Regions from separate parts of the Fretibacterium sp. OH1220_COT-178 genome, predicted to be linked through region 3. Evidence: riboswitches for the same ligand, from Rfam matches in the RefSeq annotation. Region 3 holds a riboswitch; each other region holds the start of a gene.
What was found. A riboswitch is a leader RNA that binds a small molecule or an ion and turns the genes downstream of it on or off. The one in region 3 is predicted to bind cobalamin.
Positions count from the first base shown of each region.

Region 1 (3,271 bases), on a different contig from region 3:
ACGGGATTTCCGTGGCAGGGGCAGGGCCTTCAAGGGAATCTTCGGTGGGGAGAACTATCGGTTGCTGGCCGGACTCTTCGGGATCAAGGAGCGATTCTATCTCAAGGGGATCGGGGGCCTGAGGCTGGGGCCGGGGGAGCGTGCGCTCGATCTGGGGTGCGGCCCCGGGGGGCTGAGCTACGCGCTGGCGAAGGACGCGCCTGCCGATGCCTCGATCTTCGGCATCGACATCTCGGACGATCAGCTGGCGTGCGCGCGTTCCGGAGCCGGCGGCTTCGCCTGCCCGGTGGAGTTTTTGAAGGCGTCCATGGACGAGCTTCCCTTCCCCGACGGGCACTTCGACCTGGTGATGACCTCGATGGCGCTGCACGAGACGCCCCCTGCGGTACGGCGCGGTGCCTTGTCCGAGACGGCGCGGGTGCTGAGGCCGGGGGGAACTTTTTTGCTGGTGGACTGGAGCCGGCCGCGGTTCGGCCTCTGGGGAATCGTCTGGTACCCGCTTTGCCGCTGGGGCGAGCGGAACCGGGACAACTGGAACAACGTCTATCCCCGGCTCTGCCTCGAACGGGGGCTGACCCTGAGGGAGGACGCCTACCTCAATTCCATCGCGCGGCGGCAGGTCTTCGTCAAGGAATCCCAGGGGAGAATGCCCCGGAAGGATGGTTGAGCGGAATCACGGTATTCAAGGCCGATGGACCGGCGTGGCCTGGAGCCGTGCGGCGCCTGGGGGCAAAGTGCTCCGGCTGAATCCGTTTTTTGCGAAAAGTTTGGGAATCCAATCGGGGCTTCTCGGGAAAGTGTGCTATCATTGAGACAACGCGAAGGCACAAAATTCCTTCGAAACAATATGGCAAAAACCCGTTCGTTGGGGGAAGTCGGGTGTGAAGCCCGCGCGGTCCCGCCGCCGTGAAGGGGGACGGGTACGGCCGAGAAGGTCCGGGAAGCCGGATGCGACGCGGACGTACGAGGTCCTCTGAAGCCGGAATGCCTGACGTATGGGTGAGAGCATCCCAACCACGAGCGATGGAGACGGAGCTTCCGGCGGTTAACTTGCCCCTCGTCCCGTTTTTCGTGGCGAGGGGCTTTGCGTGTGGGGGCGTCCCCCCGAGGGGGACGCATGGCGTCCGATCTGGACGAGACGTTTGAGGAGGATGAGAATTGATGAAACGAGGACGTATTGTGCTGTTGGCGCTTCTGATTGTGGGCGTTTCGGCGGCGGCCTTCGCTCACGAGCTGGTGATGAAGCCGCAGAGGATGACGGCCGAGAAGGGCGAGACCCTGATGGTCGAGATCCATTCGGGGCATAAGTTCATCGTCCCCGAGGAGGTCGAGAGCGTCGAGCGCATCAAGGCGGGTCTCTTCAAGGACGGCAAGCTCCAGGAGGCCGAGCTGAAGCCCAACGAGAAGAACCTCTGCATCGACTTCGCGGTGCCCGTCGCGGACGAGGGGGCCATGGTGATCCTGGCCAACAAGGACGGCGGCGTCTGGTGCAACACGAACGAGGGTGGGAAGTCCGGGACCCGCAAGGACCTCGAGGCGAAGGGGCTCAAGGTCATGAAGGCCACCAAGAACGACAAGTACGTCAAGGCCATCGTCAACGCCTCGAAGGACGACAAGAACTTCGCCGTGGAGACGGGGCAGGCCCTCGAGCTCATCCCGATGACCAATCCCGCGGACGCCAAGGTCGGGGAGTACTTCGACGTGAAGATCCTGATCAACGGAAAACCGTACTCCGGCCCCGTGTTGGCTTCGTACGACGGTTTCGCCCCCGAGTACGAGGAGACCTACGCCTACGCCTCCCAGGCTCTTCAGGGGGTGGCTCACATCAAGATCACGGCCCCGGGCCTGTGGGGCGTGCGTGCCATGAAGACGGATCTGCCCGGCAAGGAGGGCGAGTACGATTCCGTCACGATCAAGTCTTTCCTGATTTTTGAAGTGAAGTAGGATGCGCAGGAATTTCGAAGGGATGCTGCTGCTCGGGCTGACGGTGATCGTCGGCCTGAGCCTTCTCGCGTCGAAAGGGGCCGAAGCGCACGGAGTGGGCTACAAGGAGTCCGAGCTGAGGCCGATCTCGCTGGAGTTCTTTTACTCGACGGGGGAGCTGATGAGCTACCTGGAGGCCAAGGTCTTTTCCCCGTCCGACGAGAAGGTCGCCTACCAGTCCGGGCGCACCGACGAGGATGGGCGCTTCGCGTTTACCCCCAACAAGCCCGGGGCGTGGCGGGTCGTCGTGACCGATGACGAGGGGCACAGGGCCGAGGCGCAGATCGACGTGACCGAGGAGCTCATGAAGGCCGGGGCTTCCGCCGCGGCTGGAGCGGGTTCGGCCGTCCGGGAGAAGAAGGCGGCCCCCGAGGGGCTGGACCTCTATCTCCGGGCAGGGCTGGGCGTCAGCCTGCTCTTCAACATCGCATCGCTCGTCCTCCTGGCGCGCCGCAGGAAGGCGGTCTGAGCCCATGCATATCAGCGAGGGCATCCTCTCGACTCAGGCGCTGGCCGCCGGCTGGGCGATTGCGGGGATCGGCACCGGGATCGGTCTGAAGAAGCTCGATTCCGATAAGATTGTGCGCGTGGCTTTTTTCTCGTCGGTATTCTTCCTGGCCTCTCTGATCAACGTTCGGATCGGTCCCAGCTCGACCCATCTCTCCCTCATCGCGCCAATGGGACTGATATTGGGATGGTCCGCCTTTCCCGCGGTGATGACCGCCCTTGTACTTCAGGCCTTTCTGTTCCACTTCGGAGGGATTCTGGTGCTGGGGGCGAATACGGTGGACATTGCCCTTCCTGCGCTCGCGGTCTACCTTCTCTTCGCCGTTCCGATCCGAAGGAGCAGCGCCAGGACCGCTTTTGTCCTCGCGTTCATAGCCGGTGCCCTGGCCGTCCTGCTCTGTGCCCTGGGAGTGGGGACCTTTCTTGGAATGACGAACGAGAACTTTATGGGTATCGCCAAGACGGTGTTCGTCGCCCATCTTCCCTTGGCCCTGATCGAGGGGGCCATCACGGCGTTCATGGTCGCCTACATGAAGCGCTCGGCCCCTGAGCTCCTGATGGGCGTGGAACGTTAGGCGGAGAATGAGGTTCGACGCAGACGGATTTAACGCCGAAGCGACGGCCACGCGGCTCGACGTGTTCGATCCGCGCGCCCGTGTCCTGTGCGCCTTGGCCCTGGCTGTCGTTCTGGCCTCGCTTCGGTCGTTTCCGCCCCTGTTGTGCGGGTCCCTCATCCCCTTGATCCTGCTGTTCCGGGACGAGGGAGGGATGCTGAGGAGCG
Region 1 is NZ_RQYL01000006.1:55,076-58,346, forward strand. Features, by position in the region: gene EII26_RS04145 (class I SAM-dependent methyltransferase) at 1-667, shown strand, start outside; cobalamin riboswitch at 847-1,010, shown strand; gene EII26_RS04150 (DUF4198 domain-containing protein) at 1,162-1,944, shown strand; gene EII26_RS04155 (hypothetical protein) at 1,967-2,452, shown strand; gene cbiM (cobalt transporter CbiM) at 2,457-3,065, shown strand; gene EII26_RS04165 (energy-coupling factor transporter transmembrane component T family protein) at 3,073-3,271, shown strand, end outside.
Region 1: another riboswitch for cobalamin. It lies ahead of EII26_RS04150 (DUF4198 domain-containing protein); the one in region 3 lies ahead of EII26_RS06010 (acetate--CoA ligase family protein).

Region 2 (3,271 bases), on a different contig from region 3:
CAGCTCGTCGTCCCCCGAGGCGATCGCGTCGAGCTTCAGCGCCACGCGATGGACGGCGCAGCAGCAGACTGCGACGAACGGAAAGGCGGCCCCGACCTCGCCCCAGGTCGTCCCGTTGAACGTCCCGAACGTCCAGTGGACCACCGCCGCCAGGCGGTGCTCCTGGGCGAAGAACTCCACCGTGGACGTCAGCGCGCTGAAGAAGTAGTTGAGCGCGATCCCCGTCAGTACGATCGTCTCGGGCGCCATGCCCACCTTCTTCGAGATGCCGTAGACCAGGGCGACGCACAAAAGGGACGCGGCGAACGCGCACAGGACGATGCCGACCTTGCCGCCCACGAGGGTCCCCGAGCCGAAGACGATGCACATCGAGGCCCCGAACGCGGCCGCCGCCGATATACCGATGGTGAAGGGGCTCACGAGCGCGTTGCCCGTGACCGCCTGCATCCCCACGCCCGAGACCGCAAGGGCGGCGCCGGCGAGGACCGCCATGGCGATCCTCGGCAGGCGCATCAGGACGACGATCTTGTACGCCGCGGACTCCGCGCCGCCGGAGTCGAGACGCCCCCCGACCCAAGCGGAGAGCGCCCGCAGCACCTGGGCAAAGCTCGTGTCGGCAACGCCCAGGGTCGTGAAATAGAGCCCCATCATCAGCACGGCGCCTACGCCCGCCGCCAGCATCCCGGCCTTGCGGCGGCTGCGGCGCTCGTAGGCGGCCCGGATGTCCGGCGTCTCGCTAGTCCTCGAACCCATAAGCGGGATAGGCGTGCCCTTCGATGTAGTCCAGCTTCTGGTACTTCACGAGCCAGTCGCGGAACACCTGCTCGGGATGCAGGTCCGGCAGCAGGTCGGGATAGAGGAACTTCGCCACGTACATCGTCCCCACCAGCTTGGAGGCCCCGCCGTGGACGTAGTGCGACAGCAGCAGGATGCGGCCGTTCTTCACCGCGTCGATCTCGTCCCAGCCGGGCCGGCCCGTCAGCTCCTTCCTGATGGCCTCGTGCTCCTCCCGGGTGGGCGGGTAGTAGGACGAGTACACGTTCGGCGCGGAGACCTTGACGATGGCCTCGGGGTTCTTCGCGACCACCGCCTCGGGGTCCACCTCGACGTTCTTCGACGTCTTGAAGACGTTGTCCGCGCCGGAGAACTCGATCATATTGAAAAAGTAGTTGCCCGGGATCGTCGTGTTCCCGATCCTCCGATACTCGAAATAGAGCGTCTTCTTCTTCACGCCCTCGAGCCTCGTCCGGATGTAGTCGAGCTTGCTCGTGAAGTAGTCCGCGAGCTCCCGCGCCTCCGCGTCCCGTCCGAAGATGCGGCCAAGCAGCGCGCAGTTCCGGGCGAACTGGTCGGTGTAGTACGCGTCGACCACCAGGACCTTGATCCCGAAGTTCCCGAGCTGGCGCTCGGCCTCCTCGTAGGCGCCGTTGCCCGTCAGGATCAGCACCTCGGGCGCGAGCTCGACGATCTTCTCGTAGTTCAGCTCCCTCTGGCTCTTTCCGATCACCTGATTCTCCGAGAAGCGGTTCCTCCAGGACTCCTTGTCCTGATAGATGTTGTAGTCCACGCCGACCACGCGGTCGAGCGCGCCGATCGCGTTGATGATCTCCGTGTTGTACGCGTTGGCCACGACCGCCCGGGTCACGGGGTCCGGTATCTCCACCTCGCGCCCGATGCTGTCCTTCACCGTCTGGGTCGCCGCCTGGGCGACGCAGGTCCACACCAGGACCGCCAGCCAGGAGACGACCAGCCTCACTCCGATCTTTCCCTTCATGTTCCCTACCTCCATCATCGTCCGTTCTCGGGACGCCGGCTATTCCCGAACTCATCCGGATTCGTCGCCATCCCGGCATAAAAAAAACTTCCCATCCCTCGAGGATGAGAAGTCCATGAACAGTGTGCCGGCGCCCACCGGCGCACGGAACGCGGGAATCCCCCCACCCAAGGACCGCAAATCGTCGCCGAACGAGTATCCTGACTCCGCGGATCGTCCCTCCGGACGCCTTCTCGCTCCGGTGGGAGCAATGGCCCGTCCTTCGGTCCCCGCTTACAGTAGGGGTAAGCCTGCGTCGGATTTGCACCGACTTCCTGCGCTCGGCTCGCCTATTCGATTGTGCCCTGGATTGTATAGCAGGGCCATGGGCGTGTCAAATACCCGCCCGCCTCAGTCCCCCGCATTCTGCATCGCGGCCATGGCCGCTCCGATCAGGCCCGCCTTGTAGCCCAGAGTGCAGCTCACCAAACGGGTCGAACGCTCGCCGCAGCCACCGTAGACCTCGGCAAAGACCTTACGGCGCAGGGGCCCCAGCAGGCGTTCGCCCTGCTTGCCCACACCCCCGCCCAGGCTGACGACCTCGGGCTGGAGCCCGTTGACGATGTTCGCCACGCCGCAGGCCAGGCAATCCACGTACTCGTCCACCACGCGCGCGGCCGCCGCATCTCCCCGCTCCGCGGCGACGAAGGACGTATGGCCTCCGACCCGCCCCTCCTCCCCGGCCAGGGCGTTCATGAGGCTCTTCGGATGCGCGGCCATGGCCTCGCGCGTCAGGGCGATCAGCCCCGTCGCCGAGGCGTAGGCCTCGAGACAGCCGAGGCGCCCGCAGGTGCAGGGCCGGCCGCCCCGGACGATCACCATGTGCCCGAATTCGCTTGCGGCGGAGTTCCAGCCCGTCCAGATGCGTCCGTCGACGACGAACCCCGACCCCACGCCCGTGCCCAGGGTCAGAATCATGGCGCTCGACGCCCCCTTGGCGCTGCCCGCGCAGACCTCGCCCAAGGCCGCCGCGTTGGCGTCGTTCTCCACGCGGACGGGCAGGGAGAGCGCTTCGGAGAGCAGCTTTCCCAAAGGAAAGTTACGCCAGCCCAGATTGTTGTTGTAAGCCACCACTCCCGATTCGGGAACCACCGTGCCGGGACACCCGACCCCCGCCGCCCGGATCTCCGCGCGCGCAACGCCGGACGCGGCAACGGCCCGGCCGACAGCCTCCACGATGTCCCCGAAGACCACCTCCTGAGGCCGGTCGGCCCCCGTCGGCAGGTCCGCCTCCCCGACGATGGCCCCCGACCCATCGACCACACCCGCCTTGATGTTGGTCCCGCCAATGTCCACCCCAAGGTAAAAAGCCACGGCCGCACCCTCCCCTGCCCGCCGTCCTCACGACGGCGACATTCTAAGAAAACGCCGGGATTCAATCCAAAAAGCTTGTCCGTGTGGCGAATAAACTTGCCGGTCCCTCCGCTATCGCAATGGCGGAGGCACGGGCCGAAGCCC
Region 2 is NZ_RQYL01000007.1:71,194-74,464, forward strand. Features, by position in the region: gene EII26_RS04715 (FecCD family ABC transporter permease) at 1-753, opposite strand, end outside; gene EII26_RS04720 (ABC transporter substrate-binding protein) at 737-1,774, opposite strand; cobalamin riboswitch at 1,948-2,126, opposite strand; gene EII26_RS04725 (ROK family protein) at 2,165-3,127, opposite strand.
Region 2: another riboswitch for cobalamin. It lies ahead of EII26_RS04720 (ABC transporter substrate-binding protein); the one in region 3 lies ahead of EII26_RS06010 (acetate--CoA ligase family protein).

Region 3 (3,271 bases):
CATCGATGCCGACAACATGATGAATCAGCCCAAAGGGTTGACGAGCGCTTCCGGCATCGACGCGCTGACCCATGCCCTGGAGGCCTACGTCTCCATTATGGCCACGGACTTCACCGACGGCATGGCCCTGACGGCGACCCGGCTCATCTTCGAGTATCTCCCCAGAGCGTACGAGAAGGGGGCCCAGGACCCCTTTGCGAGGGAAAAAATGGGCAACGCTTCGACACTTGCCGGCATGGCTTTTGCGAATGCTTTTCTGGGCGTCTGCCACTCCATGGCACACAAGTTGGGCGCCTACCATCACCTGCCCCACGGCATAGCCAACGCCTTGTTGATCGAACACGTCATGCGCTACAACGCGAACGAGGCACCGGCAAAGATGGGCACGTTCCCCCAATATCCTTATCCCAAGGCCAAGAGCCGGTATTGTGAAGTGGCCAGGTTCGTTGGCATCACGGGCGGAAATGAGGACGAGATCTTCGAGAAATTCGTCGGGAGTGTCGCTGCCCTGAAGGAAAAGGTAGGCATCAAGCGGACCATCAAAGAATACGGTATCGCAGAGGCAGATTTTATGAGAACGCTGGACGATATGGTGGAGAACGCGTTCAACGACCAATGTACCCCCGCGAACCCGAGATATCCCTTGATGAGCGAGATCAAGGAGCTGTATCTCAAGGCCTTCCATGGATCCTGAGTCCTGAGGCGCACGATTGAAGGGCGCTTGGAGTGGGAGCTGTGGCCTGTGCGAGAGGGACATTTCTTCTTCCCCGGGAGTCGGCCCGTGACTGTGGAGATGCCGCGCCCGTTTGACATTCCCGGTTTTTGCCGTATAGTTTTCGTGTAGACAAAACAGCCTCGGAAGGTGTTCGGGAAGTCCGGTGAGAGACCGGCGCGGACCCGCCACTGTAAGCTCGGAAATACCGGCCGCACCCACTGGGGGCGTCGTCCTCCCGGGAAGGGGGCCGGAAAAAGGAGCGAGCCAGGAGACCGGCCTTCCGGAGGAGCACACGCCCCCCGCGTGGATTCGGGCCGGTATGTGGAGTGCGTCTTTCGGCAACCCGTCGTGCGGGGGCCGAAGGCCGTGTCCTCCGTCATTCGGGGCCGTCCTCTCGCGAGGGCGGCCCTTCGCGGTTCTCCGGGACCGCAGTCGAATGGAACGGGAGGATTCACGAACATGACCGAGTCGAATGCAGCCTTGCTGTCCCACCCTCTGAGAAAGCTCTTCGCCCCTCAAAGCGTCGCCATCGTCGGCGCCTCGTCCGACCCGGAACGCCTGACGGGACGGACGCTCCGCTATTTGCAGGCCTTCGGCTACCGGGGAGCGATACACCCGGTCAACCCGAAGGCCGACGCCGTCGCAGGCCTGCCCGTGCACCGGGACATCGCGGAGATCGAAGGTCCCCTGGATCTCGCGATCCTCAGCGTCAGGGCCAACCTGATCCCCGGCGTGATGCGGGCCTGTGCCGACAAGCAGGTTCCCTTCGTCCTGATCTACTCCTCGGGTTTTTCCGAGACGGGCAACAATGCGCTTCAGGAGGAGGTGTCCGCCATCGCACGCGAGGGGGGCATCCGGGTCCTGGGGCCGAACTGCCAGGGACTGGTGAACCTGGCGGAGGGGATTCCCCTCACGTTTTCGGGCGCCCTCTACGAGGCGCCGCGCCCGGTAACGGGACACGTTGCGCTCGTGTCCCAGAGCGGAGCGTTCGGGTTCTCGTCCTTCGGCGTGGGGATGGAGCACGGCGTGCGGTTCCGCTACGTCGTCACCACCGGCAACCAGTCGGACCTCGATGCCGTGGAGTGTGCGGACTACGTGCTGGAGGACCCCGAGGTGCGCCTGCTGATGCTCTATCTGGAAGGGCTGGAGGACGGGGCGGGCTTCCTGCGCCTGGTGCGGAGGGCCCGCGAACGCGGCATCGCCGTTGCGGTCCTGAAGGCTGGACGGTCGCCCTCGGCCCGGGAGGCGGCCAAGAGCCATACGGCGGCACTGACGGGGGACGAGCGGGTCTGGTCGGCGGTGTTCTCGCAGTACGGGGTCATCCCGATGGAGGATATCGACGACATCATCGGCATCGGCCAGGTGCTGGGGGCGGAGAAACGCATGAAGGGCGGCAGCTCCGCGATCCTGACCACCTCCGGAGGGGCCGGCATCGTCATGGCCGATTGCCTGAACGACGTGGGGCTCTCCGTCCCGGAGTTCTCGCCTCTGACGAGGACGCGCATCGAGGCGGCCATTCCGCCCTTCGGGGCGTCCCGCAACCCCGTGGACATGACGGTCCAGATCTCCGAGCAGCCGGAGAACTTCCGCAGCGTCTTCGACGCGGTGCAGGAGGACGCGGAGCTGGACTCGGTCGTGACGTCCCTGTCGATGATCGTGGGGCGCGCGGGCGACGTCATGACGGACATCATGATCGAGAGCTACGGCCGCAGCCCGAAGCCCCAGGCGGCCGTCTGGATGATCGACCATCAACATGGAGGCCGCTTCATCGAACGGCTGAAGGGGGCCGGGATCCCCATCTTTCAGAGCTTCCGTCAGTGCGCCCGCGCCATGAAGGCCCTCAAGCGGTGGGGGACCTTCGAGCCTCCTCTGGCGCCCCGTTTCGACGCGAGCGAGCCGATCCTTCCGGACTGGGAGGAGAGCATGACCGAGTACGACGCCAAGGTGTTCCTCTCCCGGTACGGCATTCCCGTGACGCGCGAGCGCCTTTGCCTGAACCTGGAGGAGGCGTGCGACGCGGCCGAGGAGCTGGGTTTCCCCGTGGCGCTCAAGGGGATGGCGGCCTCCGTGCTGCACAAGACGGAGGCGGGGATCGTGGCACTGGACGTGCGGTCCTTCGAGGAGCTCCGAAGCGCGCTCAAGACCGTGCGGAGTCATTTGGCGGAGCATGTCGGGGACCGGGGAGTCCAGGGTTTTCTGGTCTCCGAGATGGTGCGGGGAGGGTTCGAGTGCATCGTCGGCGTGAAGCGGGATCCCGTGTTCGGGCCGATGATCGCGGTGGGCCTCGGCGGAATCTACGTCGAGGTGCTGGGCGACGTGTCCCTGAGGCACGGGGCCGTCGACGAGGACGAGGCGCTCGACATGATCCGCCAGATCAAGGGCTACTCGTTCCTCTCCGGGACCCGGGGCAGCCGGCCGAGGGATATCCGGGCCCTGGCCCGGATCGTCAGCCGGGTCTCGCAGCTGGCGGTCACCGAGACGGGGCTGCTGGAGCTGGACATCAATCCCGTGTTCGTCCTGGAGGAGGGCAAGGGGGCCGTGGCGGCGGACGCGCTG
Region 3 is NZ_RQYL01000011.1:51,229-54,499, forward strand. Features, by position in the region: gene adhE (bifunctional acetaldehyde-CoA/alcohol dehydrogenase) at 1-694, shown strand, start outside; cobalamin riboswitch at 844-1,010, shown strand; gene EII26_RS06010 (acetate--CoA ligase family protein) at 1,175-3,271, shown strand, end outside.